Regions from separate parts of the Cytobacillus sp. MT66 genome, predicted to be linked through region 3. Evidence: riboswitches for the same ligand, from Rfam matches in the RefSeq annotation. Region 3 holds a riboswitch; each other region holds the start of a gene.
What was found. A riboswitch is a leader RNA that binds a small molecule or an ion and turns the genes downstream of it on or off. The one in region 3 is predicted to bind S-adenosylmethionine.

Region 1 (9,823 bases), on a different contig from region 3:
AATTCGAATATAATAAAATCAAATAGCGGAACAACATTCCATCTAATAGAACAGAAGGGATACCAAGTTACATGAGTGAAAAAAAGGATAATGGCGTAATCCCAAAAGTATTTAAAATTTTATCTGCCTTTATTGATGAATCCGATCAATGGGGTGTTCGAGATCTGGCCAGCCATCTTGATTTGCCAATCAGTACCTTGCATAGGTTTCTTAAAAGCCTGCAGGACCAAGGCATGCTTGAGTACAATCCAGATACGCGAAAATATCAAATTGGAATGGAGTTATATCGAATTGGCTCTGTGTTATCAACAAAATTCGATTTTAAAAAAATCGCACAGCCATTTTTAAAAAGTTTTGTTAATAAATTTGATGAAACCATTTGTTTAGTTCTTTATCACAAGAAGTACAAAAAAGTAATGTTTTTGGATCAAGTAGTAGGTTCTTCACCCTTTCAATACGTCATTAATATTGGCGATCTCCAGCCGGTCCCATATGGTTCCAGCGGCAAATCAATTATGGCTTATTTGGAACGTGAGGAAGTGGAACAAATTCTTAATCTGGAATCCTTTGATACCCATCAAAAAAATAAAATAATTAAGGAACTAAAGGAAATCAGGGAGGAGGGGGTAGCATTTAGTTTTGGTGAGAGGGTAGAAGGAGCAAGGGGAATTGCAGCACCAATTTTTGATTCGTCAAAGTCTCCAATCGGTTCAGTAATCTTTGCTTCACCCATTAAAGATTTAGAAGAAAAATATGAAATGGAACTTTCCCAAGAAATTCAAGCCATTGCGTTAAAGATCTCTAAACAGCTAGGCTACGCAGAAGAGTAATGTAAATGAAAGGATGATAATTCTGTGAAGACAATCGTGGATTGGGCTGATAAAGAGCTTAAGGATGTTACTGAAAATACGAAAGAACATGTGAAAAAATCGATCATTGATTTTTTTGCCGTATCCATTGCAGCCTTAGACGAACCGCTGTATAAAAAAATTGTTCAGTATGTCAAGGATACCGGCAAAGGGGAGGTACCGATACTTGGAACCAATACAAAAGCTGGTGCGCAGCATGCAGCCCTGGCACTCGGTGCTTTAAGCCATGCCATTGATTATGATGATATTTCTGCCTATCAAATTGGCCATCCGACAGTTGTCCTTGGTGCCATACTATTTACATTGGGCTATGAAGCAAAAAGCAGCGGAAAAGAAATATTTGAAGCCTATGTTGCTGGGTACGAGGTGATTGCCAGGATCTCAAAAGGGGCAGCTAGAACCCAGTATGAAAAGGGATGGCATACAACCGCGACAATCGGAGCCATTGGCGGAACCATTGGTGCTGCTAGATTATTAAAATTAGATAAAGAACAGACTGCTAATGCTTTAGGAATCGCTTGCTCATTAGCATCAGGGGTACGCTCCAATTTTGGAACAATGACCAAACCTCTTCATGCTGGCTGGGCTGCTGGCAATGCCATATTTGCAGTTAAGATGGCCCGTAACGATTTTGATTCTTCTATAGACGCCTTTGATGGTACGAATTCTTATCTTTCGGCATTTGGGGGTCAATTGGACGCTGATGCATGGGATCAGGCTAAACTTTTCATTGATGAGGGATTAATATTAAAACCTTATCCTTCATGCGGCTTAACGACAAGAATTATTGATTGTGGAATAGAACTTCATCCAAGAGTTAAAAATCGTATTGACGAAATTCGTTCTATTAGATGTCTAGTATCGCCTCTTACTTTAAAAGTATTGAAATACCCAAGACCAGCCTCAGGTTTAGAAGCGAAATTCAGCTTAGAATATTGCGCCGTTCAGTCAATCATAAGCGGTGAAATGAAAATCCAGCACTTTACCGATGAACATCTCCAAGACGATCCTACATATAAAAAATTAATCGAAAAAGTGAAATATGAAGTTCCAGAGGATATGGAACAATTTTTAGAGTTTGGCGAGGAGTATTCCTCCATCATCATTGAATTTCAAAATGGCGAAATAGAAGAAAGCAAAATCACAAAGCCAAAAGGATACCCGCAAAATCCGCTTACAGATGTTGAACTTAAGGAGAAATTTAAAGATTGTACAAAAGAGTATATAAATGATGTCGATCAGGAGATTTTATACCAAAAAATCTCAGATTATTCAGATACTGGAGATATCTCAAAGCTTGTTGATGAAATAAATGCAAAGATTATTGAAAAGGGTCTCATTCAAATGAATTAAGGAGGAAACAAGAATGATAGTGAAAAAGAATAGTAAACTCATATATTTATTAATGGCGATCGTTTTAGTGATTGTCAGTGGCTGTAGCAACTCATCTTCCACTGCAGAAAGTGATACAGATAAACCAGCCGAAGGGAAAGGCAAAACAGAGACGATTAAAGTTGCGTATAATTTGCCGCAGGAACATGCTGTTGGTCTGTTTTTTGAAACAATGGCGGAGGAAATTGAAAAGAATACAGCTGATACTTCTATTAAGCTAGACGTACAAACTTTTCCTAACGGGCAGCTGTATACAGATGCAGATATTCCTGATGCACTTAGCATGGGCGGGGTTCATATTGCCCAATTAAACTCAGGTTTTATTGCTGGAAAACAGGCTGCACCATTACGGGTTATCGATCTTCCATTCCTATTTGAAAATTGGGAACAGGTATGGGCAGCTGAGGATGGAAAATATGGTGAATTATTTGCCGAGCATTTGAAGAAATTCGATATGGAAGTTTTAGGATGGCCAGCATATGGCACAGTTGAAATTTTTGGGAACTTCCCTATTCATGTGCCAGATGACATTAAAGGCAAAAAGATGAGAGCCTTCGGTCAAGGGGCATCACTTCTTCTTGAAGAAATGGGAGCATCACCAGTAAGCATGAGTTCTCAGGAAATATATCAGGCAATGGAGCACGGCACGATTGATGGACATACTACTGGCCCTTCATCTGTAGTTGATCGGAGTCTGTATGAGGTGACCTCTCATGGTACGGATATGGGGTTAAGTCACTTGTCATTCCAAGCGGTGGCAAACCTAAAGTGGTTTAATGATCTTCCATCAGATGTACAGGAAGCTGTAAGAAAGGCTGCAAAAACAGCAGAAAAAGTTGCACGTGACACTGTAAAAAAGGATGAAGAAGAATATAAGAAAAAGTTGGCTGAACTTGGGGTTGAGTTATACAAACCAACCGATGCGGAAAGAGAAGAGTGGCTTAAAGGAGCAGAAAAGCGTTATCAGTCCTATCTGGATGAAACGGGAGAAGCTGGGCAGGAATTCCTTGATGCTGTAGAGGAAGCAAAAAAATAATTTATTGTTGGTTCTGCATTGCGGTTATCTAATTAACTGCTCTTGCAGGACCACATTTGCTAGAGAGCAGGTGACTTAAATTGAGCAAATTAGTAAATTTGATTATTAAGTTTGAGAAAATATTTCTATACATTTCAGGAGCTTTCTTAGGAATTTTGGCGTTGAGTGTATTTTATGAGGTTATCTCCAGGTATGTATTTAATCATCCAACCATTTGGGCAAATGAAATTTCGACTTACCTGCTGCAATTTCTTGTTTTTTTTACAATGGGATTTTTATTAATTGAGGGTGAGCACATTCGTGTCACTTTTTTAATAGAAAGGCTGAAAGGGAAAACTAGAAAAGCATTAGAAATGATTAATGTATCACTTGTGTTTATTTTCGCCTATGTCCTTATTGTTTATGGCTTTAAGTTTACACTGAATGCATATACACGAGAAATGGCATCACCGACGCTTTTAGAGGTTCCGCTCTGGATTCCGTATTCATTTATTCCATTAGGAGGCGTATTATTAGCCCTTGCCGCGATATGTGCAATTATAAAAATAGGCATCTCTCCTAATATTGAGGAGGGTATGAAATGATCTCATTAAGTTCAGTAGCTGTTTTAATCGGAGTTCTATTTCTTTTGCTGATAATCGGTGTACCTATTTCTTTTGCCCTGGGTTTATCAGGGATAATTACCATAATTACTATGATGGATACGATGTATCTAAATCAGATACCGTTAACACTGTATGGATCGTTATCCGAGTTTATTTTTGTGGCTATTCCTCTGTATGTGCTGATGGGTGAAATTTTATTTCAAGGAAAAAGCGGTCAGCGCCTTTTTTCTGCCACTAAAGCTTGGATGCACAATTTCAAGGGGGGAACAGGGGCAGCAAGTGTTATTTCCTACACCTTTTTCGCAGCCATTGTTGGCTCTAGTATGACATCTGTACTAACCATTGGGAAAATTGCTATTCCTGAAATGATTAAGGAGAAATACTCTAAAGAATTGACCTATGGATTGTCTGCCATTGGCGGATCCTTGGGCATTCTTATTCCTCCAAGTATCCCGCTTATTATTTATGCATCATTAAGCGGTGCGTCACCGGGGAAATTATTTATGGCTGGGATCATCCCAGGACTAGCCATTGCCTTATTATTAATTATTTGGGCTATGATTAATGCACCCAAAACATCGGAACTCCCAAGTCTTGAATGGACGGAAAGAAGAAAAATCACCCTATCCGCTATCCCCGAATTTCTTTTGCCTATTTTAGTTTTAGGCGGAATTTATGCAGGGATATTTACACCGACTGAAGCCGCTGCGGTAGGGGCTGTTTATGCCTTATTTATTACTCTATTTATTCATAGAAGCATCAAGTTTAAAGACATTTTACCCATTTTGGTAGATTCAGTTAAAACTTCTTCCATGCTTTTATCTATTGTTCTTGGGGCATTGGTATTTGGAGCAGCACTTACTTTGATTGGTCTACCTCAATATCTTTCTTCAGCAATTATGGATCTGGACGTTGCCCCTTGGGTGATCTTGCTGATAATGAATTTGATTTGGCTTATTATGGGATTTTTCCTTGAGGTAGTATCCATCATGTTAATCACAACACCTATATTCTTCCCGATTGCTGTGGCATTAGGATTTGACCCAATATGGTTCGGGATTATCATGGTTCTTAATATGGAATTAGCCGTGATTACACCGCCAATCGGCATGAATTTATTTGCCATAAAGTCTTTGGTTCCAAACGAAAGTATGGGCACGATTATCAAAGGCACCTTGCCATTTTTAGTATTTGTAGTCATTGTACTTGCCCTTGTTTGGATATTCCCGTCAATTGCACTTGTTCTAACTTAAATAGGAATGGAGGAGATTCAAATGACAGGACCATTGCATGGTGTCAGGGTAGTGGATATAACAACAAACATTTCGGGACCCACGCTAACAATGATTTTAAGTGATTTGGGTGCAGAAGTAATCAAAATCGAGCGCCCGGGTTCTGGGGATGAAACGAGAAAAATGGGGCCGTTTAGGGAAGGAAATGACGGCTCCTTCTTTTTACAGCTAAATCGGAATAAGCACTCGATTGTTATTGATTTAAAGCAGGAAAAAGGAAGGGAAATAGTTAAAAGATTTATTGAAGATGCGGATGTATTTGTTGAGAACTTTCGCTATGGAAAGGCTGAAAGTCTTGGGTTAGGGTATGAACAATTAAAATCTATTAACCCGGGTTTAATCTATGCTTCTATTAATGCTTATGGCTTAAAGGGCCCTGATAAAGAAAAGCCTGGATACGATGCCATTATTCAAGCTAATTCAGGTTTGATGGGGATTAATGGGGCAGCGGATAGTGATATGTCGAGAATTCCTGTATCGATTTTGGATCAAGGAAGCGCCTTATGGGGTGCCTTGGGTGTTGTAAGTGCATTACTCTCCCGCAGTCAGACGGGAAAAGGGCAAAAGGTTGATACGTCCCTTTACGAAACAGGCTTATTTTGGGCTAGCTACCACCTGATGGCCTATCAGTTTACGGGCAAAGACCCTGTTAGAATGGGCTCCAACCATGCTGCTTTTACACCTTACGGGGTATTTCAAACAGGAACACAGCCAATCATGATTGGAGTTTCAAATGATCGATTATTTGGTAAGCTGTGTAAAGTCCTTGGAAAGCCAGAATGGGTAAATGATCCAAGGTATCAGAATAATCCGAAGCGGGTGCAAAATCGGCATGTGCTAAATTATGAGATTGAAATGTTATTAAAGGGGCATACGGCAGAATACTGGATTGACAGGCTTGATAGAGAAGGGGTACCTGCTTCGATTATAAATAAAATATCAGATGTTGCATCAAGCAAACAGACAGAGGAATTAGGGATGTTCCAATCTGTTGAACACTCGATTATTCCAGATCTTTCACTAATTCGTTTGCCGCTTACTCTATCAGAAAACAATCTATCCATTAGAAAGTCCCCTCCACTTTTAGGAGAGAATACACGCAGTATCCTGGCAAATCACGGATATGACGGAGCAGCAATAACTCAGCTAATTGAAACTGGGGTAGTAAGTGATATCGTTCAACAAGGCACATCCTGATTTGAAAAGTATTTAAAAATATATTGACAGTGATTAAATGAGATGGCATAATCCTTTATATAATTTGAATCTTATCAATTAAATAAATGTTTTCTTATCAAGAGCAGGCGGAGGGATGAGCCCTATGAAGCCCGGCAACCGACTCAAGTGTTGAGCACGGTGCTAATTCTCACAACGGTAACGTTGACAGATAAGAAGTCGTTTTTTTCGTGAAAACCTCTTCTTATTTGAAGAGGTTTTTTTGATGGAATTTTTTATAAAAGGGGGATAAACATTGAGTCAAGTTACAGCTGTATACCGATTAATTGCTGACAGGGAAAGCTTGCATAAAAAGGGAGAAGGTATTGCGCTGGGATTAACGGTTGGTTCTTGGACCGATCTTCCCCTGCTTGAACAAGAGCAACTAAAAAAGCACAAGGGCCATGTAGAAAAAATCAAGGAAATTGGCGAGGATCCTTCTACAGGAAAAGTGATTGCCGAATTTCATATCAGCTTTCCTGGAGGCAATTATTCACATGACCTTCCAGCCATTTTAACAACCGTATTTGGCAAGCTGAGCTTAGATGGTGCGGTAAAATTAATAGATTTAAAGTTTGATGATGAACTGTTAAGAGGATTCCCTGGACCAAGATTCGGAATCAATGGAATCCGAGAAAAGCTAAATGTCTATGATCGTCCGCTTGTGATGAGTATTTTTAAAGGGGTCATTGGCAGAGATATGAACTATCTCCTGGATCAGCTGCGGGAGCAAGCACTAGGCGGTGTAGATTTAGTTAAAGATGATGAAATTCTTTTCGAAAATGAGCTAACCCCATTTGAAAAAAGGATAACCGAAGGAAAGAAGGTTTTGGACCAAGTATATGAGGAGACCGGCCATCGCACTTTATATGCTGCGAATCTTACAGGAAGAACCTTTGACCTCAAAGAAAAAGCCCGAAAAGCAAAGGAATTAGGCGCAGATGCCTTGTTATTCAATGTCTTTACTTATGGATTGGATGTGCTTCAGGCTCTAAGGGAAGATGATGAAATTGGCTTGCCAATAATGGCTCATCCAGCATTTAGCGGTGCTTTTACATCTTCAGAAAAATATGGGTTATCCCATTCACTGTTACTTGGAAAATTAGTACGTTTATCCGGTGCCGACTTTTCTTTATTCCCATCACCATACGGAAGTGTAGCATTGGAGCGGGATAAGGTTATTAAAGTAAAAGAGGAGCTAACAAAAGATTCTTCTCTGAGGAGAGCTTTTCCTGTACCATCTGCAGGAATTCATCCAGGATTGGTACCGCTTTTAATATCAGATTTTGGAAAAGACTGTGTCATTAATGCAGGCGGCGGGGTTCACGGACATCCGCAGGGGGCAAAAGGCGGCGGGAAAGCTTTTCGCCAGGCAGTCGAAGCTGTACTTAGCAGCATTCCATTAGATCAAGCAGCACAGTATCCTGAACTTCAGGAAGCTATTAAGCTTTGGGGATGGAAGGAGCCTGTAAAATCATGATTAAGCCTGTTATTTTCTGCGACTTCGATGGCACGGTCACAAAAAAGGACAATATTATCAGCATCATGAAGCACTTTGCTCCGCCAGGATGGGAGAAATGGAAGGACGGGGTGCTATCCCGTTCGATTAGTATTAAGGAAGGGGTAGGAAATATGTTTTCCCTTCTTCCTTCCGCATTGAAAAAAGACATTATTGATTTTGTAATAGACACGGCAGAGATAAGAGATGGATTTGGTGAATTTATTCAATTTGCGAAAAAACAAAGTATTCCGATCTATATAGTCAGCGGAGGCATTGACTTTTTTGTTAAGCCAATGCTTGAATCTTTTGCTTCCATCGATGGGATTTACTGCAACGAGGCAGATTTTTCAGATGAAACAATAAAAATTCATTGGCCTTATGATTGCGATCGGCATTGTCCAAATCAAAACTGCGGCTGCTGTAAACCAAGCCTGATTCGAAGATTGGCTGGTGAGGATTCCCATGTAATTGTTATCGGCGATTCAGTGACAGATGTAGAGGCAGCAAAGGTAGCCGATACAGTGATTTCGCGGGATTACTTGTCGAAGACATGTGATGATATGTCCATCCCGCATCATTCATTTGAAACGTTTTATGATTGCATCAACATTTTAGAAGACCTGCAAAAAAGTGCAGTTGGAAAATAAATGGAAGGACAAGGGGCCTGTCCCTCTGTCCTTAAGAAAGGAGGAAAAATAGATGAGTCTCATTGTTTCTCGACTTCAAGAACTGTCTGAGATTAAGGAAGAGTTAGCTGAACGGGATTGGTTTATGGGAACGAGCGGCAATTTAGCGATTAAAGTTCAGGATGATCCGCTTCAGTTTTATGTGACGGCTAGCGGAAAGGATAAGCGTAAAAAGACAAAGGATGACTTCCTGCTCGTTGACGGGTGGGGAAATCCTGTTGGAAGCACAAGTGTAAAGCCTTCGGCTGAGACTCTTCTTCATTGCGAAATTTACCGCAAGAGCAATGCCGGCTGCAGTCTCCATGTCCATACGGTTGCTAATAACGTTATTTCGGAGTTATATGGCGATCAAGGGCAGGTCACATTTAAAGGGCAGGAGCTGATTAAGGCCTTTGACCGATGGGAAGAGGATGCAAAATGGGCTATTCCAATTATCCCTAACCATGCTCATATTCCAGCACTCGCAGAAGCACTTGCTCCGTATGTAGATGATGACAAAGGGGCAGTCCTGATAAGAAATCATGGAATTACGGCTTGGGGCAAAGATGCCTTCGAAGCAAAGAAAGTACTAGAAGCATGCGAGTTTTTATTTCAATATCAGCTGGCGCTCATGCAAGCCAAAGCCTCGCTTAATACAAAGGCAACATTGGGTTTTTAATATTTTTAATTTTGGCTATGTTTAAGTTGAATATTGGCTATAAGCGCTTAGTTGATTGGAGTGGAAGGCGCGAAGACTCCTGCGGGAGTGCGGGACAGGGGAGACCCCGCAGGAGCGTTAGCGACGAGGAGGCTTCCCGAACCGCCCTAAGGTGCGCGTTGCGCCTGGAACGGAAATCAACGGCTAAGTATCAGAACCATAATCTTACATTAATTAGGAGGAATTAACATGACAACAATTAAAATTCAAGGAACAAACGAAATAATTGAAAATCAAGAGGAAGTGATTTCTTTTCTAAAGGAGCAGGATGTTATTTACGAACAATGGGATATTGCCAAATTACCTGCAGATTTACAAGAAAAATATATTTTAAGTGATGAAGAAAAACAAGCCATTTTAGCTGCTTTTGACAATGAAATAAAGGATATTTCTGCCCGCCGCGGATATAAAGCCTGGGATGTTATTTCCCTTGCTGAACATACGCCAAATCTAGATCAGCTTTTAGAAAACTTTCAGCGCGAACATCATCATACGGACGATGAGGTTCGATTTATCGCAAGCGGCCATGG
Region 2 (9,823 bases), on a different contig from region 3:
TTAGACACATCTGTATTTGTTATCATCACCTTCTCCCTGCAATTTGGGGCCTATATGTCAGAAGTGATCAGAAGTGCCTATGAATCTATTGATAAAGGACAATATGAAGCTGCTGTAAGCGTTGGACTAAGCCCTGTTCAAGCTTACTGGAGAATTATTTTTCCACAGGCTTTTGTCGTTGCCCTGCCAAACTTCGGCAACAGCCTGCTGGAATTAATGAAAGAAGGATCTTTGGCATACACGATTGGTTTAATTGATGTCATGGGTAAAGCCAATCTCATTATTGCTGGCAACATCAATGCCCATGCTCTGGAAATCTATATTGCGCTTTCCTTAATTTATTGGGTTCTATCGATTGCCATTGAACAATTCTTCTTTAGATTAGAAAAGTTATTTAGTAAAGGAAAGCAAGTGATTAAAACGACATAAGGTGGTAAAAAAACATGTCGGATGGTCTGGATTTTGAATTTTTAATTGATACATTTTTCGTAGCTCTATCGGGAGTGCCTATCGCCTTATTGATTACGGTTGTTTCCTTGCTGATTGCACTCCCTCTCGGCTTTTTGCTTGCGTTAACGAGAATTAACAAGATACCTGTTTTAAACCGATTTGCCCAAGTATATGTTTCTTTTGTCAGAGGAACGCCTGTCATCGTGCAAATTTTCATTATTTACAACAGTGTTCCCCTATTGCTGTCTTCTATTTTTAAAGAGTACGGCATCAACATAAATGTATACGAAATTAATCCCATTTGGTACGCGTTTATCGTTTTTTCGTTAAATACAACGGCTATTCTAATCGAGGTCTTTCGTTCCTCCATTAGTACGGTCAGCAAAGGGCAATTGGAAGCAGCCCAGTCAGTCGGTCTGACAAATGTGCAGGCCTTCAGAAGAATTATTATACCGCAGACACTGGTTGTGGCCTTGCCAAATATTTGTACGGCTACAGTTAACCTCATTAAAGCAACATCATTAGGGTATGCCCTATCGCTTCATGAAATTACACTGCGTGCCCAAGTAGCGGCAAATGCCAGCTACAATTATGTTGAAGCCTATTTGGATATATTTATCGTCTATTTGATTATTTGCAGTTTAGTAGAGTACTTATTTAAAGTTTATGAAAAAAGGCTGACAAAATATAAAGCAGCGGCTGCCTAAGAAGGGAGTTGAAAACATGCTGGAAATTAAAGATATCCGAAAATCCTTCGGGAAGAATGAAATTTTAAAAGGGGTAGATTTAAAGATTGATAAAGGAGATGTGGTTGTTATCCTTGGTCCGAGCGGCTCAGGAAAAACCACCTTGCTCCGGTGTATTAACTTCCTTGAAAAGGCTGATTCCGGCAGTGCCCTCTTTGGTGAAACGGAGGTCAATCTCGGGTCAGCTTCGAAAAAACAAATCTATCAAATCAGAAAAAAAATCGCCTTTGTGTTCCAGAACTATAATTTATTTAATAACAAGACTGCTTTGGAAAATGTAACCGAGGGATTAATCATCGGGAGAAAAGTTCCAAAAAACGATGCAATTGAAATCGGCAAGAAGGCATTGGATAAAGTCGGGCTTTCAGAGAAATACGATGCCTATCCAAGCGAGCTTTCCGGCGGACAGCAGCAACGGGTTGGCATCGCCAGGGCGGTTGCTTTAAACCCGGATATCATTCTCTTTGATGAACCTACCTCTGCCTTGGACCCGGAACTTGTCGGCGAAGTTTTAGAGGTTATGAAGAATATCGCCAAAGAAGGAACAACGATGCTGGTTGTTACCCATGAAATGTCCTTTGCCAAGGATGTCGCCAATCGCGTGATTTTTATGGACGGAGGAGTCGTTGTCGAGGAAGGAACACCGCAGGAAATTTTCGTCACTCCAAAGGAAGAGCGAACACAGAAGTTTTTAAAAAGAGTACTGCCGGAGGATTATACGTTTTATATTTAATGTAGAACTGCCCGCTTTCAGCGGGCAGTTTTTGTTTCATTTTATTCTTATCTGTTTTTTCACTGGTCGGGCATCGTTCTGCCTCTTCGATTCCCTCATCCTCTGTTTTTTCGATGGTGTGGGCATCGTTCTGACTCTTCGATTCCCTCATCCGCTGTTTTTCTGCTGGCGGGGGCATCGTTTTGACACTTCGATTCCCTCATCCGCTGTTTTTCTGCTGGCGGGGGATCGTTCTGCCCCATCAATTCCGTTACCCTCCAGAAGCTATTATTAGATAATGCCCAAGGTCCCTAAAAAGACCACGATAATAGTAATCGGGACAATCCACTTCATAAGAAAACTCCATGTCTGAAATAAACCTAGAGGCAAAGAGTTGCTTAAGGTGAATTCCTCTTTTACCAGCTGTTTGTTCATTCTTAAAGAGATAAATAACGCTATCAGCAGGCAGCCTAATGGGAGCATGATGTTGCTGACAAGAAAATCTGTTGCATCAAATACTGTTTTGTCAAAGAGCTTAAAGTTCTCCAGCAGGCTGAACGAAAGAGCTGCCGGAATGCCGGCGACAAAAACAATAATGCCGGACATCCATGTAATCTGCTTTCTTGAATATCGTCGGCTTTCTGTAAATGCTGAAACAATGATTTCCAGCAAACTGAAAGATGAAGTTAGAGTAGCAAATAGGAATAACACTAAAAAGATAGCCAAAAAGAATTCGCCGAACGGCATCTGTGAAAAAACGGCTGGCAGAACGATAAACAATAGTCCAGGTCCTTCCGTCGGTTCAAATCCGAAGGCAAATACGACTGGAAAAATAGCAAGCCCTGCAAGAAACGATACAAAAATATTCATGGCGACCACGGTTCCCGCAGAAGATGGAATGCTGACATTTTTCTCTAAATAGGAGCTGTATGTAACCATACAGGAAAACCCTACAGCCAGAGCAAAAAAGGATTGCCCCAAAGCATATAAAGCCGACTCGCCTGTCATTTTCGACAAATCTGGGGTTAGAAAAAACTTAATCCCTTCCATGGCTCCGTCAAGGGAAACAGATCGTATCACAAGAACGATAAAGAAAATAAACAGAAGCGGCATCATATATTTATTAGCCTTTTCAATTCCATTCTGAATTCCAAAAGAAATGACAACGACATTAATCAGGAGAAACGCAGCTAGACCAATTAAAGTTATATAAGGTGTTGCTGTAATGCTGCCAAATAAATCAGGATAGCTGGTATTGGCCTGAATAACCGTTCCTCCAACGGCCATGATGCTGTATATCAATACCCAGCCGCCGACAACAGCATAAAAGGACAAAAGCAGAAAACAGCCAATGACCCCTAACGGGCCAGTAATGACCCAAATACTGTTCGGAGCAAGCTTTTTATAAGCTGAAACCGCCTCCTTCTGTGCTCCGCGGCCGATAATAAACTCAGACACCAGCATAGGAAAACCAATTAAAATCGTAAAAATAACAAAAAGAAGAAAAAACGCTCCTCCCCCGCTCATCCCTGTCACATAGGGAAACTTCCAAATGGCCCCCAGGCCAATCGCTGCTCCCGCAGAAGACATAATAAAACCAAACTTCGATGACCAATGATCTCTCTCATTGTCCAAAAAAACCCCCCCTTACCTAAAAAAATGCTCCTTACCACATTAACGCGTTACCATATCGAGGGCCTGACCCCCATCGCGTTAATGCGGTGCCGCGTCGGGGGTCAGGCCCCCAGTGCGTTAATGCAGTGACACGTTTACTTTTTATACCAATTGGCGTTTTTGTCCATATGCAGGAATGGAATATCGGTGTCGATTTCTCCTATTATCCGGTTTTGTTCCAGGTTTTGTCCTTGCAGCCAGCTGGCAAAGGCGAATTCAGTTGGCTCCCTGTCTCCGCCTAAGGAAATCCATGCCTTCATTTCTTTTGGCAAATAGGCAGTTGTGTGAATGGTTCCTGCCCAGCTGCCGTAAAGGTCGGAAAAGACACCTTTGTCAGTGTCATTCAACAAGCGAAATGCCTGGTAAGCTTCCTTAACGGTTTCCTGATGATCTTGTAAAATACCTAGCCTGCGTTCTGAATCACCTAAATGATTTCGGTTTTCGTGCTTCATAATTTCAAAGTGGTTGGTGCACGCAATAGTCTGCCGCACTTCAACCCCTCTTGGCGAAGCCTCAACGGCATAGGCTTTTCCACTTTTGTCATAGACGACGTATGTAAAGGAATGCCTGTGCGGAATTTCCTTTAGCATTTCTGAAGCTTCGTCGATATTTGCACATGACTCAAGAATCAGCCGGCCAATCATGCAGCAAATAAAGCCAATTCCCGGGTTTTTCCGATGCATGAAGTTATATCCGATCACAAGCCCCTTCTCATTCATTCCATCCATTCGTCCAGTCACCCTTTGACTTGGTCCAATAATGGCATATCCTTGATCTGAAGGCTGAAAGAAAACATAGCGTCCCTCATAGGTCTTCGGGTGATAATCATAATTGCGAATTAAATAATTTTCCCCTGTTAGTATCGAGCACCCTGAGCGGACATAATTCAAACGATAACCGCCAAACTCCTTTAATACCCTTTCCATTGGCCATTCCAACGCATCCTGAAGTCCAATCAATTCATCCCAAACCCCAGGGGCAAATCGGGTAATGGCTTCCTTAGCTTCATTTATATCGATTGAAAACCTAGGTTTTCTTACCTTCCATTGATCCTCACGGTTTCTCACTGAAAGGGAATCCCGTAATATCTCCCCTTGCAAATAGCCGAAGTCATAATGTGTCCCGCGAAATTGTATAATATCACTGTAAATCTGTTTCAAAATAAACTCCCTCTTTTTTACTGAGTAATATGTTAAGAATACTTAAATGAAGGAAAAAAATAAAGCCAAAGAAAAAAAGGCCCGCCCGGACAATGCCAGGAAAGCCTTCATCAGTTATTATTTTGTCATCCAGTCAGGTTTGCCGAATCCTTTAAATTCTTCGTCAATCACCTTTTCAAATCCCTCTGATTCAACAACTTCTTTAATATCCTTGGATAGCTGTGAATCCTTGTTAGCTGTTTTTACAGCAACAACATTTCGGTATTTATCATCCATATCCTCAAGGGCAAGTGCGCTAAGCAGGTCCATTTTCGCTGCTAGTGCAAAGTTTCCTGGAACAGCAGCTAAGTCTGCACTTTCTACGGAACGTGGCAGCTGTCCTGCTTCAATTGGCTGAAATACTAGGTTTTTCTTATTTTCAGCAATGTCCTTTTCAGAAACAGTTAGCGGATCTGCACCTTCATCTAATTTAATTAATCCTTGATCTTCAAGTGTATTAAATGCACGTGCAGCGTTTGTTGGATCGTTAGGTACAGTAATTGTCGCACCATCTTCTATTTCATCTATAGACTTATAAGTGTTAGAGTAAATTCCCATTGGAGCAGTTGGGACCGAAATTAATCCTGTTAAATCCATCTTATTTTCTTTTGCAAAGTTTTCTAGGTAAATGGTGTGCTGGAACAGGTTTGCCTGAATGTCGCCATTATCCAGTGCTTTGTTTGGCTGGATATAATCACTAAATTCAATGACTTCCACTTTATAGCCTTTTTCCTCAAGTCCAGGAATGATTGCCTTTTTAAGCATGTCACTGTATGGGCCGGCTGTTGCACCCAGTTTAATTTCCTTTGATTCTTCACCTGTTGCACCTTCACTTGATTGATCCTTGCTGTCAGAGCCGCCGCAAGCTGCTAATGCGCCCACAGCCAATAATAAAATAATTGCTAAAAACCATTTTTTCATGTTAACTCCCTCTTTCCTATTTATCGTTTATCTACTATTTTGGCAACGAGGTCACCAATAATCTGAATAGCTTGTACTAAAATTATTAATATAAGAACAGTTGCAAACATAATGGTATTATCGTAGCGATAGTACCCAAAGCGAATGGCCAAGTCACCAATTCCGCCGCCGCCGACTGTACCCGCCATTGCGGAGAAGCCAACTAAACTAATAAGAGTTAATGTTATTCCTGAAATAATCCCGGATCTTGACTCAAGAAGGAGTACATCCTTAATAATCATCCACGGAGTCGCACCGGCAGCAATTGCCGCTTCAATGACACCTTTATCAATTTCGCGCAAGGCTGTTTCAACGATTCGGGCAAAAAATGGAACAGCAGCTACCGATAGAGATACACTTGCTGCAGTCGGTCCAATCGTTGTCCCAACCAAGAAATTCGTTAAAGGAATTAAAGCAACAAGTAAAATAATAAACGGAATCGAACGAACCAGGTTAACAACAAAACCAAGTATATTCTTGACTGCACGGTTTTCCATAAAAAGCCCTTTATCGGTAACATATAAAGCAATGCCGATTGGAAGGCCGATAACCACGGCAATGATTAAAGAAATTGTAATCATATAGATGGTTTGAATGAAAGCAGTATTGATATCAGGAAGCAGTTCCATTAAATGATTGAAATCAATCCCCATTTCCTAACACCTCCACATGCGCCTCCCGATTTTCGATATAATCAAGTGCTTTATTAATTTCTTCCCTTTGGCCTCTTAGTTCCATAATAAAGATGCCAAGGGGCACATCCTGAATGTATTCAATAGAACCATGCAGAAAATTGCCTTTTACATTGTATTGCTGGAGCATGTCAGAAATAATCCCTTCCCCTGCCACTCTTCCTCTAAACATTACTTTCACAATTGGGCCTTCACAGCGATTTAAGATCGCTTCAGGGATATCAAAAGAAACAACACTAGCAATAAATTCCTTTGTTAAATCAGCCTTAGGGCTGGCAAAGATATCATAAACAGGACCTTCCTCGATAACCTTCCCATCCTGCATGATGGCCATTCGGTGGCAAATTTCTTTTACGACATCCATTTCATGTGTAATTAACACAATCGTAATACTCAGCTCTTTGTTAATTTTCTTCAAAAGATTTAAAATGGACTTGGTTGTTGTCGGGTCTAGCGCAGATGTAGCTTCGTCACATAATAGAACCGACGGATTGTTGGCCAGGGCTCTTGCAATCGCGACTCGCTGCTTTTGGCCCCCGCTCAGCTGTGAAGGGTAGACATCCCTTTTATCAGCTAAACCGACCATATCGAGAAGATTCTCTACCCTTTTTTTAATTTGATCGGAGGGAATTTTTGCCGCTTTCAAGGCAAACGCAATATTTTCAAATACTGTTTTTTGGCTGATTAAATAAAAGTGCTGAAAAATCATGCCGATTTTCAACCGGGCCTTACGCAGGCCCTCGCCATTTAGTGAAGTTAAGTCAACTCCATCAACTGTAATGGTCCCTGATGTCGGTCTTTCCAATAAATTAATGCAGCGAAGCAATGAGCTTTTCCCTGCGCCAGAATATCCGACAATTCCGTAGATTTCCCCTTCCTGAACAGTAAGAGAGACATTGTCGACACCTTTTACTTCTCTGTTTTTCGCAGTATATATTTTTGAAAGGTTCTTAATTTCAATCATGGTTTTCACCCCTTTAAGTAAAACAAAATACCCCTTTTCATCTGAAAGGGGCATCGAAATGTTCATTATCTCGACTTATCTTTCAGAATGAAATCATTCTGCAGGAATTAGCACCTTCCCAAAAAGGGGGTTGCCGGACATCATAGGGCCTAGTCCCTCAGTCTCTCTGGATAAGCAATATTTTATTTAATAAAATAGCACAATATTCATAGTACAAATCGATTAACATTTTGTCAATATAGTAAATTTTGGGCCATTTCAAATAAAACGCTTACACACCCTGCAAGATAGCCATTAGGAAAAATTTTTTTACTAGACAATTGCCTTAAAAAACTATAAAATTTGAAATTAACTCGTACAAAATTGTTGAAGGTGGATTACATGGAATATTCAGACCGTTTAAAAAATTTACCAGTCCAATTTTTCGCAAGCCTTATTGAAAAAGTGAGCAAAGCCAGCGCAGAGGGCAGAGATATCATTAACTTAGGCCAAGGCAATCCAGACCAGCCTACACCTCCGCATATCGTTAAAGCATTGCAAACTGCAGCAGAGGATCCCAGAACACATAGATACTCTCCATTTAGAGGCATTCAAGAACTTAAAGACGCTGCAGCGGAATTTTATAAAAAGCAATATCATGTTGACATTGATCCAAAGACTGAAGTTGCTGTGTTATTTGGAACAAAAGCAGGGCTTGTAGAATTGCCGATATGCCTGTTAAATGAAGGCGAGCTTATGCTTTTGCCAGACCCTGGATATCCCGACTATTTATCCGGCGTTACATTAGCAAATGTGCAATATAAAACATTCCCATTATTAGCGGAAAATAATTTCTTGCCTGATTATGATTCCATTTCAGACGAGGATAAATCTTCAGCAAAATTAATGTACCTTAACTATCCGAACAATCCAACTGGTGCTATGGCAGACCTCGACTTTTTCGAAGAAACCGTTGCTTTTGCTAAGAAAAATAACATCACTGTCTTGCATGATTTCGCTTACGGAGCTATTGGATTCGACGGAAAAAAACCTGTTAGTTTTCTGCAAGCTGAAGGCGCTAAGGAACTTGGGGTTGAAATGTATACGCTATCCAAAACCTATAATATGGCTGGATGGCGGGTCGGCTTTGCTGTTGGTAATCCAGTCATTATTGAAGCAATAAATTTAATTCAAGATCATTTATATTGCAGTCTCTTTCCTGCGGTCCAATTGGCAGCTGCAGAGGCACTCACTGGTGATCAGTCCTGTGTTGATGAACTGGTGGCTCGTTATGAAAGCCGCAGAAATGCGTTAATTAACGCTTGCAAAGAAATCGGCTGGAGTGTTACGGCTCCAAGCGGATCGTTTTTTGCCTGGCTCCCTGTGCCAAGCGGATTCACAAGTGAAGAATTCGCTGACTATCTGCTGGAAAAAGCCGATGTTGCTGTTGCAGCTGGCAACGGATTTGGAGAATTCGGAAAAGGCTATATCCGCGTCGGCCTCCTAGTAGACGAAGATCAGCTAAGAGAAGCAGTCAACAGAATAGGAAAATTGAACCTCTTTTAATATGCAAAAAAAATCGCCGTATTCGGCGATTTTTTTTTATAGAGATAGTGTGACAATGACGGCTAATAAGAAAATAATAGTTACATAATTGACAGAATAGAGAAAGGCCATTCGCGCCCATTTTTGGTTATCTTTTGCCATAAACCCGCTTATGCTAACAACGATCCATCCGATATTAAGCAAGGTGGCAATGATTAAAAATACTAGACCAAGCTGCGGGATAAGAAAAGGCAGCGGAATTAAACAGGCAGAATACACAAAGAACTGTCTCTTCGTGATGTCAAATCCATGAACAACAGGGAGCATGGCCACTCCTGCTGCTTTATACTCATCATATTTGCGAATGGCAATAGCGAACGTATGCGGCATTTGCCAAATAAACAAAATAAGAAATAACACAATCGGAACAATATGGAAGCCGGAGGAGATGGCTGTCCAGCCAATCAATGGCGTAACCGCTCCGGAAATACTGCCAATCACAGTATTAAGAGTATATCTGCGTTTTGACCACATCGTATATAAAATTACATAAGTAAACCAGCCAATAAAAGCGTAAATAGCTGATTCAACTGAGATAAATAGCAAAATGATCATTCCAAGTACTGAAAAAGCAATACCCAATGATAGGACAGTCTTTAAAGAAAAATGGCCAGTAACCGTTGGTCGTTTCTTCGTTCTTTCCATAATTGTATCAATATCAACATCGTACCAATTATTTATAACAAGTGCCCCTGCCATCACCAGTGTACTGCCAATCATGGTCAGCACAAAAACATCCCAATTAGCCATAAAAGAATCATTGGCAAAATAAATAGCCAGCCAAAATCCAGTAAATACAGGCAAGACATTAGCTACTAAAACATATGCTTTAAATAGAGATT
Region 3 (9,823 bases):
ATTATAACATTGATAGCATTACCCGGAAGCAGCAATAAACCCGCCACCGCTGCACTAAGTAACAAAGCTCCCTTTAAATACATCGGCAATAAAATTCCAGTTGATAAAATGATTAAAATCCCAAGGAACATCATGGCTGTTCCTAATGTGAACATCGGATACTTAAAAACACGTAAATTAACCATTGGCTGTGCCATACTCATTTGACGAGTACCAAATAACACAAGTGCGATAATCCCTGCAAATAAAGGGACCCATACTTTAGGAGACGAAACAGATGCTTCTGCCATCGTTGCCAAAGCATAAATTAATCCGCCAAAACCGATTGTTGATAGAGTAACTGACAAAATATCAATTCTAGGCTTAGTAATTTCTGAAACATTCATTATTTTAGCTGCAGCAAAAATTGTTAAAAACATATATAATACAGCGCTGATCCAGAAGATATAAGGCCAGCCCAACGTACTTATAATAACCCCAGATAGTGTTGGTCCTAAAGCCGGACCTAATGTAATAACAAGCCCCATCACTCCCATAACAACTCCACGTTTATGAACAGGAAAAATAATTAAAAGTACACTCGTCATGACCGGTATGAGGATCCCCGTTCCGATGGCTTGCACGATACGGCCAATTAGTAACATCGTAAAGTCAATAGACAAAGCGGCTAAAATCGCTCCTATCATCGAAACAAGGAGTCCGCCAATAACTAACTGTCTTGTAGTAAACCATTTCATTAAAAGAGCCGAAATCGGCACTAATATGGCCAAGACTAATAAATATCCTGTTGTCAGCCACTGTGCAAGGGCCGGTTTTACTGAAAATTCATCCATTACATTTGTTAATGCCATGTTCAATGCTGTTTCACCAAATAATCCTATGAAAGCACCTAACATTAAGATAAATGCCATTGATTTAGGATTTCTCACTTTAAATTGTGTATCCATAATTAACTCCCTCTATTTAAATTGACTATCTTTATGTTTCGTAGATACTCCTTTCTCATTTATCAGTATTGTCAACTTGGTTGACTTAGTCATTTTATTCGGTGAAACGAAAAATGTCAACTAAGTTGACTATTTTTTAATATCTTGTAATCCGTCAACTTAGTTGACATATAAGTAATATTTTTGTATAGTAGTGCCGACATACTGATTGGAGTGAAGGAAATGAAGCCTGAATTTGAGCACTTAGATCTAATCGATTTATTAAGTGAACGTCATCATTTGCTTCGCGGGATAACAGAAAAGTTATGGAATAACAGCAGTGACATTTATATTTCGAATTCAGAATGGTTTATCATGGCAAGAATATATAAAAAGCAGCCAACGATTGCCTATGTTTCAAAAAATGTAGATATATCTCGGCAGGCTGTACATAAATTTATTAAAAAGCTTGAAACCAAAGGCTTAGTCGAAGTGATGAACGTGGAGAACAATAATAAAGAAAAGTGCATTCGGCTTTCCTCTCTTGGTGAAGAATGTTATGAAAAAAACGAGACACTGAAAGCCACTCTCGAAAAGCAAATCGGAGAGAAAATTGGTGAAGAACAAATTGCGCTTCTTAAGGATATATTAAAATCTGATTGGGGTTTAACGGTGAAATAGTCATTTGTTTAGACCACTCAGTTACCGAATTTAATAAAGCTGTCCGAAGGTTAGCCTACTTCAGACAGCTTTGGCACGAATTCTGTGGATCTTGTCCGAGGATTGACTTGTTTTGGACTGATTCAGTTTCAATTCTAATAAAGCTGTCTGAAGGTTAGCTTGCTTTAGACAGCTGGGGCTCGAAATTTGGAAATCTTGTCCGAAGATTACCTTGGTTTGGACTGATTCAGTTTCAAATCTAATAAAGCTGTCCGAAGGTTAGCCTACTTTAGACAGCTCTAGCTCGAATTCTATGAATTTTGTCCAATCCTCGCCTTACTTCAGACATCTGTGGTTTAAAATCTACTGACCCTGTCCGAACCTCACCTTACTTCACACAGTTCCTGCTCAAAATCTTGCAATTCTGTCAGAAGACTTCGGAACTTCAGACATTTAAAACCTCAAACTTTCCTTAGTTGTCTAATTAACTCCTCAATGATACCTTACAATCATTCGATTAACTTGCTCGGCAATCTCCTGAGCGTCAGTATCCAACGACATAGCCAGTTCTTTAAACAATATTTTTTTAATAGAGTCCAAGATTTTCTGATCCTGGTCATACAGCTTCTTTTCTTTCTGCTTCAGCTCCACACTTTTCCTCAGCATCGTATTTACAATTTTGGCAATCTCTTTCCGATCACCAGTATGTACGGTTTCCTTGTATTTGCGAACTCTTTGCCGAGGTTCTTCAATCCAGTCTGTGCCAGGCTGTTTAAATGATTGTAAAATTTCCTTTGACTGTTCACGATTCATCATCTTTAGCATTAAAACCTTTTCGTTGTCTACCGGGGTGCTGATTGTTAGTGTCGTGTTATCAAGCGGATGCAGCACATAGTACAATTTCGTTTCGTCAAAATATGTCTTTTCACAAATATCATCAATTCGACTTAAGCCATGTACAGAATATACAATGATATCTCCGATATGAAACATTTCCATTTCCATATCCCCAATCTTTAAATTGTTAACCTTGTTTACAATAATTATATGATACTATCAAACAATCGTCAACTTTGTTGACAAATCACCCCCCCTTTTGTATGGTTAAGAGGAAAAGAGATGAATGGAATGGACAATTTATTAGATACGAATCAGGGTACCTCTCTCGAAAATATAACTATCGGGCAATCGGTCATAATAAAGAAAATGAATAATGAATCTATTAAAAATACAAATCCTGAGGACTTTTATTATTTAAGAGAATTTGAGAATAAGACAGGAATCATTTGTGAAAAAAGAGCAAGTCTGGCGGGGATTTACACTTATCGTGTAGATTTTGGGAAAAATCGTTTCGGGTATTTTTACAGCAAGGATTTTTCTTTAATCTAGGCTGTGTTAAAGCTTAATATTGATTTTAGCGGCTTAGTTGATCTTCGCTGCAGGCGCGTAGACTCCTGGGGGATCAGCGTTGAAGCGAGACCCGCAGGAGCGCAAGCTGTGAGGAGGATCGCAAAACGCCCCCCGGAAAGCGAAGCGCCTGGAGAGGAAATCAACGGCCAAATTTAATCTAAAAAACCCCCGTTAAAAAACGGAGGTTGAAAAGTTATGCGCTGACAGCTGGCTGCACTGGCTGCTGCTGTTTTTTTACACTTAGGACAAAAATGGTAGCAACAATGCAAAGAATACCTGCAGACATAAAAGTGATGGTATAGCCATTAAGGATTTCGTACAGATATCCGCCCATAAAAGCAGCGGCACCTGAACCTAATTGATGGAACGCGAACACCCAGCCGTAGACAATCGGCCCTTTATCTCTACCAAAATACTCAGTTGTAAGCTTCACCGTTGGCGGTACAGTGGCGATCCAATCTAGTCCATAGAAGACGGCAAAAGCAATCAGCATTGGATATGACACTGTGCTCAGCGCATAAGGAAGGAACATCAAAGACAACCCGCGAAGGCCATAATACCAGAATAATAGCCACCGATTATCAAAACGGTCGGAAAGCCAGCCGGACGCCATTGTGCCAACGATATTAAAAATGCCCATAAAAGCAAACAAGCTGGCGGCTGTTACTTCAGGTATGCCATAAGCCCCGCAGGCTGGGATGAAATGGGTAGCCATTAATCCCGCAGTCGATAGTCCGCAAATAAAAAAGCTTAAAGATAAGAGCCAGAATGGTCCCTTTCGAACCGCAATGCCTAGTACGCTAAATGCATCTGCAATCGGGTTTTTCTTAGATCCCTTATTTTCCTCTGGAACAATTTCTGTAACCCCATATGGAAGAAGTCCCTTATCAGCAGGCTTATTCCTCATCCAAATAATAATAGCTGGAACCATTAGTAGGCCTAGAACCATAAAGATGTAAATACCTGCGCGCCATGAATATTGCTCGGTTACATTTGAAAGCAGCGGCAGGAAAATCATTTGCCCCGCAGCTGTTGCAGCCATGAGAAATCCCAGGACGATACCTTTTCTCTTTTCAAACCAGTTATTAGCCACGGTTGCTGAAAGTACGGTTAAAAAGACCCCGCATCCAGTTCCAATGATAATTCCCCAAATGAACTGAAGATGCCAGACTTTTGTCATAAACAAGCTGGCTCCCATTCCCGCAACCAAGATTAACATGGCAAAGGACATCATTTTCCGAATACCGATGCGCTGGAATCCCGCAGCAATAAAAGGCCCGGAAATTCCATAGAGCGTGAGATTTATAGCAAATGCCAATGAAATAGCCGATCTGCTCCATTCAAACTCTTGTTCAAGCGGAATCATTAAAACGCCTGTAATTGAGCGTATCCCTGCAGCTATGAGTACAGCCACAAATGTCAGCCCAACTACGATCCATCCGTAGTACACCTGTAAACATCTCCCAACTAAAAGAATAAGGATATCATACTACGATTGGAAAAAGATTAAAAGACCGACTTTTCATAAAATTATAAAAAGCGAACAGTTTAGATAACTGTTCGCTTTGCGTCTTATCCCCAAATCTCTTTAGAAATATCAACAATATATTTCAGCTTAGCCCATTGTTCTTCTTCCGTTAAAATATTTCCATGATGTGTAGAAGCAAAACCGCACTGCGGACTGATGCATAATTGCTCTAATGGTACATATTTTGTTGCCTCTTCTACACGGGCTTTTATATTTTCTTTATCTTCTAATTTCCCGTGTTTTGATGTAAATACACCTAGTACTACCTGAGGTCCTCCATTTTGGATATATTCTAATGGTTTGAAATCTCCAGAACGGTCATCATCATATTCCAGGAAAAATCCGTTTACTTTTTCTTTTGCAAATAATGTTGGGGCGATTTTTGCATAGCTGCCTTCAAATGCCCATTTCGAGCGGTAGTTTCCACGGCAGAGGTGTGTGGTGACAACCAGGTCTTCTGGTTTATCTTCTAATACACCATTTGCCACACGCAAAGCTAAATCAATTAATTCCTCTCGTGAATAACCGCTATCATTGAATGGAATTTCTGGTGCATTAAGGCCGGCGATGTACACATCATCGAGCTGCAAGTAACGGCAGCCTGCATCATAAAACGCCTTGATGGCATCGCGATATGCCTGAATAACATCATTTGCATATTCTTCAATATCTGGATAAATTTCAAGGTTGCGAATTCCGGCATTAAACAGCTGGTTAGGACTTGGGATGGTTTGTTTGGCAATTGCTCGATCCCCAACAATCTCTTTGAACAGGATAAAGTCCTTTACATGCGGATGATTTGGGTTAAATGAGACTTTTCCAGTCACACGGATATTGTATCTTTCTGTTTCTTCTCCTACAAATACGTACCCTTGATCTGGAACATAGCCCTCTACTCCATTTAAATGCTCTAAGAAGTCTGTATGCCAAAATCGGCGGCGAAATTCTCCGTCGGTAACTGCCTTCAATCCAACTTCAATTTGCTTATCAACGGCTTTTTTAATTTCTTCTGTTTCAATATCATGCAGTTCTTGTGCTGTTAAGCTGCCTTCCTGGAAAGCCTTTCTGGCCTTATGTATTCTTTCAGGCCGCAATAAACTTCCTACATGATCTGCTCTAAATGGTGCTTTAACTAATGTTTTTGTCATCTTAATTTCCTCCCATTATATAAATAAAAAGCAAAAACCCCTCTTCTAAAAATAAGAAGAGGGGTTGGATACACAACATATCATTGATTTCCGGCTCCTCTTATCTCTTAGCTTAAAAGCTACTGGAATTGGCACAGTACTTAAATTAAGTCCGCTGCCGAGGCTTCAAAGGGCCAGTCCCTCCACCTCTCTGGATAAGAAAAATTTTTAAATATTAAATTATTAAATATACAATACAACTAAAAAACTCTTTTGTCAACAGATGTTTCAAAAATCTTGCTTAATTACATTGCCTGTTCCCTGCTGTTGTATACCTGTCTATGATAATATCGGTCTAGCACCGCTCCGTACAGCGAAGCGAGCACTTGCTGAAAGAGCATGCCAATAACAACTGGGACTGCGACTGGCGGCGGAAAATACGAAACGGCTAAAACCGCACCGGTACTGATATTTCTCATTCCGCCTGTAAAAGTAATAGTAATGACTGTTTCCTTATCTACACGGCACATTTTTCCGATGATAAAAGCAAATAAATAGCCTGTGAAGGCAATGCAAAAAACAATAATGGTGATCATCACTAATTTTTTATCAATATTTTTCAAATAAGGCGCAACGACTGCTCCGTTGATCATTACGATTGTTGCCATACCAAGCTTTGTAAAGGGCGCAAGCTTTGGGCTTAATACCTTAGCAACCTTCCCCTTTGTTGTATGATTCAATATCATGCCAATGAGGGTTGGGACGACAATCATGCCGATTAGCCCCTTCATAATAGTAAGGGAGTCCATTTCCACACTTGCACCCACTAAGATCGATAGCGTTAACGGTACAATAAATGGTGCGAGAAAGGCATCTATCAGTATTATGGAGAGGGTTAATGGAATATTCCCCCGGTAAATAGATACCCAAATAAAGCTGGAGATCCCTGTTGGAATTGACATAGCTAGGATAATACCAATTATAGTAAGGGAGTCCCCGTTAAAAGTCATGTTGCCGATCCCCCATGCCCAAAGAGGCATAAGGATGTGCAGGACGAAAAAGATTAAGAACATTGGAAATGGGTGCTGCAGCGTATTTTTTAAGGAAGAAAAATTGGAGTTCAAGCTTCCTGAAAAAGTCATAAATGCAAAAATCCACGGTATTAAAAAAGCATAATTATCCATTGTACCAGCAAGCAAAACGCCAATAACTACACTCGTTGGTGTAATTACCGGCATGAGCCGTTCTAGGTACCTGTTAACAGTCACAAGCAATTGGGTTTCACCTCGATGTTTTTGTGTAAAAGAAGATTTTGTGTTTAATTATGTTCTGGTGATCTGGGATGTATTTGAATTAGATCATTTTGCTGAATTTTGAACGAGATTTGTCCTTCATAACATTGATGAAAGACATCTGATCTGGTTTTTTAACGGGGTTTGTTCTTCATAACCCTGATGAAAGACATTTGACTTGGTTTTTAATGGGATTTGTCCTTCATTACCCCGATGATAGACATTTGACTTGGTTTTTTAACGAAATTTGTCCTTCATAGTGATATAAATTCCTATTTTTCTATTTTCTCTGCAAAAGAATAAACACCATTATAAACCCTTTTGTTTATTTTGTCATAATATTATTAAAAATAATTTTCGTGTCCCTAAATTTATGGCAATAAAAAAACTAACCCTTTTATTAAGGATTAGTTCTTCTCGATTTAGAGCGGGTGATGGGAATCGAACCCACGACCACAGCTTGGGAAGCTGTTATTTTACCACTAAACTACACCCGCATATTCAATTCTGGCGGAGGAAGAGGGATTTGAACCCCCGCGCGGTTTGACTCGCCTGTCGGTTTTCGAGACCGATCCCTTCAGCCGGACTTGGGTATTCCTCCAAGTGGAATGGAGCCTAGCGGGATCGAACCGCTGACCTCCTGCGTGCAAAGCAGGCGCTCTCCCAGCTGAGCTAAGGCCCCTTCATTCATATAAATCATTTTTATTGGCTTATAAAATAATTATAGTACTATCTTTTTTCCCACGTCAATATCCGAAAAAATAATTCTATCACAAGCAAACGTTTTCATAGATTAAATCCTTTTTACTCAAGGAAAATGTCTTTGACATATATATACAGATTGACTTTAACGTGGTACAGTTTAATTATCAGAATTTTGTAATAAGATAAGCAAAAAGATTGGATGGGGTTTGGAGGACTAGCTATGTCAAAAAGAAACAGTTCGATTTATTACGGCTGGTATATCGTTGCTTCAGCATCTGTGATTGTTCTGCTTTCGATGGGTTTGCGGATGGGAATTGGTCCTTTCGTCAAACCGATTATGGAGGACTTATCTCTGACAAGGACAGAATTTTCCATTATTATTGCAGTTGGCATGATTCTTTATGGTTTAGGCATGCCGATTGCCGGCCATTTTTTAAAGACGCACACGACTAGATTTGTTCTTCTGAATGGTTTGGCTGTTGTTTGCGGGTCAATGGTCTGGGCGATTTTTTCAACAGGATTTATTTCCTTTCTGCTTTCTTTTGGTGTTTTTCTATCCCTTGGTCTTGCATTTTTAAGCAGCATTACCCTGACGCCAATTATAAGCAAATGGTTTGTGGAAGCACGCGGCAGAGCTCTTTTTTATCTTTCGACCGGGGGTATGGCTGGTATTGCTGTTATGGTGCCAGTTGAGTCGATGCTGCTGGAATGGGTCGGCTGGAAAATGACACTCATTATTTTTGCTGTCGTATTCATCTGCATTGTCCTTCCTTCAGCCATTTTTGTCATGCGTGAAGACGTTCCAGAAGGTGCTGATGGAAAAAATCCGCGAAACAGAAATATTCAGTCCGAAATCCCAGACGGACTAACATGGAAAGAAGCTGTAAAGACAAAGGGGTTCTGGCAGCTGGCTTTTGGTATGTTTGCTTGCGGCTATGGAATGAATCTGATGGGTTCCCACTCAGTCCCGATGTTAATGGACCATGGATTTGGACCGATGACAGCATCGTTTGGTTTTGGGCTAATTGGGATTGTTGCCATTTTTAGTACGCTTTTTTTAGGGACCCTTGCCGATCGCTTTCCACGAAAAAACATCCTATTTTGGATCTATTTGGTTAGAGGGCTCGGGATACTTGGCCTAACTTTCGTGGCAACACCTGCACAGCTCTTTTTTGTAGCTGCGGCGGGAGGATTAGTCTGGGCGGGTTCCGTTTCTTTAACATCGGCAATTCTAGGTGATCTATACGGAATCCGCTTGCTCGGCTTTCTGAACGGATGGGCCTATTTTGGCCACCAGATTGGCGGGGCTATTGGTTCCTTTTTAGGCGGATGGGGCTATGAGACCTTCGGTACTCACACCATCGCTTTTGGTTCTGCAGCTCTGCTGGCTTTAATTGCCGCTGTTGCATCTTACCTTCTTCCAAGAAAAATTACTTTCGGAAAAAAGATTACCATGGTTGATGGACATTCGCTTTCCAAATAAAAAAAACGCCAGGCACAGAATCAAATTTCTGTATTGCCTGGCGTTTTTTTTTGCTTATTGATTCACTTTTTCCATACTTTTTCTAACTCTTGCTGTTTCCTCTACATCAACCTTCAGGTCTTCCGTAATAACAACACCATAATCCTTTCTAGCCTGTTCAATTGCAATATAACCATCTAGGACATCTTCTAAGACTTTATTGACATCCCGGTCTAACGGATCGCCATATCCTGCCGCACAAGGGGTTTTAATTTCTAATTGATCCCCCTTATTGAATTTAAAATTCGTCAGCTTTGCCGGCAGGCTCTTCTCATTTTCCGTACCAGGATTTAATGTTAATGAGCCGGTTAGTCCATCAAGTCCACCATTTACTCCTTTAGGCGGATCAGTATGGCGGTCACCTTCACCTGTGAAAAGACCACCTTCTAAAAACTCCCATGTTCTTACAATACCAATTCCGCCGCGCCATTTACCCGCAACTGCACCTTCTTCACGCAATTCATACCGATTGCATCTCATAGGAAGACGCATTTCCAATTCTTCAATTGGATTATTTCTTGTATTGGCAATAAGATTATCGACGCTATCAAGACCATCTTTCCCATTACGTCCGCCATATGAGCCTTCATTGACTTCAACATATACCCAGTACTCACCAGAATCCGATTTAACCCCAGCGTAAGAGTTGAAAT

Region 1: another riboswitch for S-adenosylmethionine. It lies ahead of AC1Q59_RS21870 (2,3-diketo-5-methylthiopentyl-1-phosphate enolase); the one in region 3 lies ahead of AC1Q59_RS00300 (5-methyltetrahydropteroyltriglutamate--homocysteine S-methyltransferase).
Region 2: another riboswitch for S-adenosylmethionine. It lies ahead of AC1Q59_RS09310 (methionine ABC transporter ATP-binding protein); the one in region 3 lies ahead of AC1Q59_RS00300 (5-methyltetrahydropteroyltriglutamate--homocysteine S-methyltransferase).

What each region holds. Positions count from the first base shown of each region.
Region 1 covers NZ_JBXAFB010000018.1:25,870-35,692, reverse strand. Annotated here, with positions in the region: gene AC1Q59_RS21900 (IclR family transcriptional regulator) at 72-830, shown strand; gene AC1Q59_RS21895 (MmgE/PrpD family protein) at 855-2,222, shown strand; gene AC1Q59_RS21890 (TRAP transporter substrate-binding protein) at 2,236-3,297, shown strand; gene AC1Q59_RS21885 (TRAP transporter small permease subunit) at 3,378-3,881, shown strand; gene AC1Q59_RS21880 (TRAP transporter large permease) at 3,878-5,155, shown strand; gene AC1Q59_RS21875 (CaiB/BaiF CoA transferase family protein) at 5,177-6,391, shown strand; SAM riboswitch class I at 6,483-6,588, shown strand; gene AC1Q59_RS21870 (2,3-diketo-5-methylthiopentyl-1-phosphate enolase) at 6,666-7,889, shown strand; gene AC1Q59_RS21865 (2-hydroxy-3-keto-5-methylthiopentenyl-1-phosphate phosphatase) at 7,886-8,557, shown strand; gene AC1Q59_RS21860 (methylthioribulose 1-phosphate dehydratase) at 8,610-9,254, shown strand; gene AC1Q59_RS21855 (1,2-dihydroxy-3-keto-5-methylthiopentene dioxygenase) at 9,483-9,823, shown strand, end outside.
Region 2 covers NZ_JBXAFB010000004.1:174,955-184,777, reverse strand. Annotated here, with positions in the region: gene AC1Q59_RS09350 (amino acid ABC transporter permease) at 1-429, shown strand, start outside; gene AC1Q59_RS09345 (amino acid ABC transporter permease) at 444-1,157, shown strand; gene AC1Q59_RS09340 (amino acid ABC transporter ATP-binding protein) at 1,174-1,929, shown strand; gene AC1Q59_RS09335 (hypothetical protein) at 2,025-2,174, opposite strand; gene AC1Q59_RS09330 (sodium-dependent transporter) at 2,200-3,543, opposite strand; gene AC1Q59_RS09325 (C45 family autoproteolytic acyltransferase/hydrolase) at 3,678-4,742, opposite strand; gene AC1Q59_RS09320 (MetQ/NlpA family ABC transporter substrate-binding protein) at 4,860-5,702, opposite strand; gene AC1Q59_RS09315 (methionine ABC transporter permease) at 5,723-6,394, opposite strand; gene AC1Q59_RS09310 (methionine ABC transporter ATP-binding protein) at 6,384-7,397, opposite strand; SAM riboswitch class I at 7,470-7,574, opposite strand; gene AC1Q59_RS09305 (pyridoxal phosphate-dependent aminotransferase) at 7,779-8,942, shown strand; gene cyoE (heme o synthase) at 8,979-9,823, opposite strand, start outside.
Region 3 covers NZ_JBXAFB010000001.1:60,319-70,141, reverse strand. Annotated here, with positions in the region: gene AC1Q59_RS00325 (DHA2 family efflux MFS transporter permease subunit) at 1-947, opposite strand, end outside; gene AC1Q59_RS00320 (MarR family winged helix-turn-helix transcriptional regulator) at 1,170-1,607, shown strand; gene AC1Q59_RS00315 (CarD family transcriptional regulator) at 2,079-2,585, opposite strand; gene AC1Q59_RS00310 (hypothetical protein) at 2,706-2,975, shown strand; gene AC1Q59_RS00305 (MFS transporter) at 3,190-4,446, opposite strand; gene AC1Q59_RS00300 (5-methyltetrahydropteroyltriglutamate--homocysteine S-methyltransferase) at 4,569-5,672, opposite strand; SAM riboswitch class I at 5,770-5,873, opposite strand; gene AC1Q59_RS00295 (bile acid:sodium symporter family protein) at 5,957-6,925, opposite strand; tRNA gene AC1Q59_RS00290 (tRNA-Gly) at 7,370-7,440, opposite strand; tRNA gene AC1Q59_RS00285 (tRNA-Ser) at 7,452-7,544, opposite strand; tRNA gene AC1Q59_RS00280 (tRNA-Ala) at 7,553-7,625, opposite strand; gene AC1Q59_RS00275 (MFS transporter) at 7,869-9,131, shown strand; gene AC1Q59_RS00270 (hydantoinase B/oxoprolinase family protein) at 9,186-9,823, opposite strand, start outside.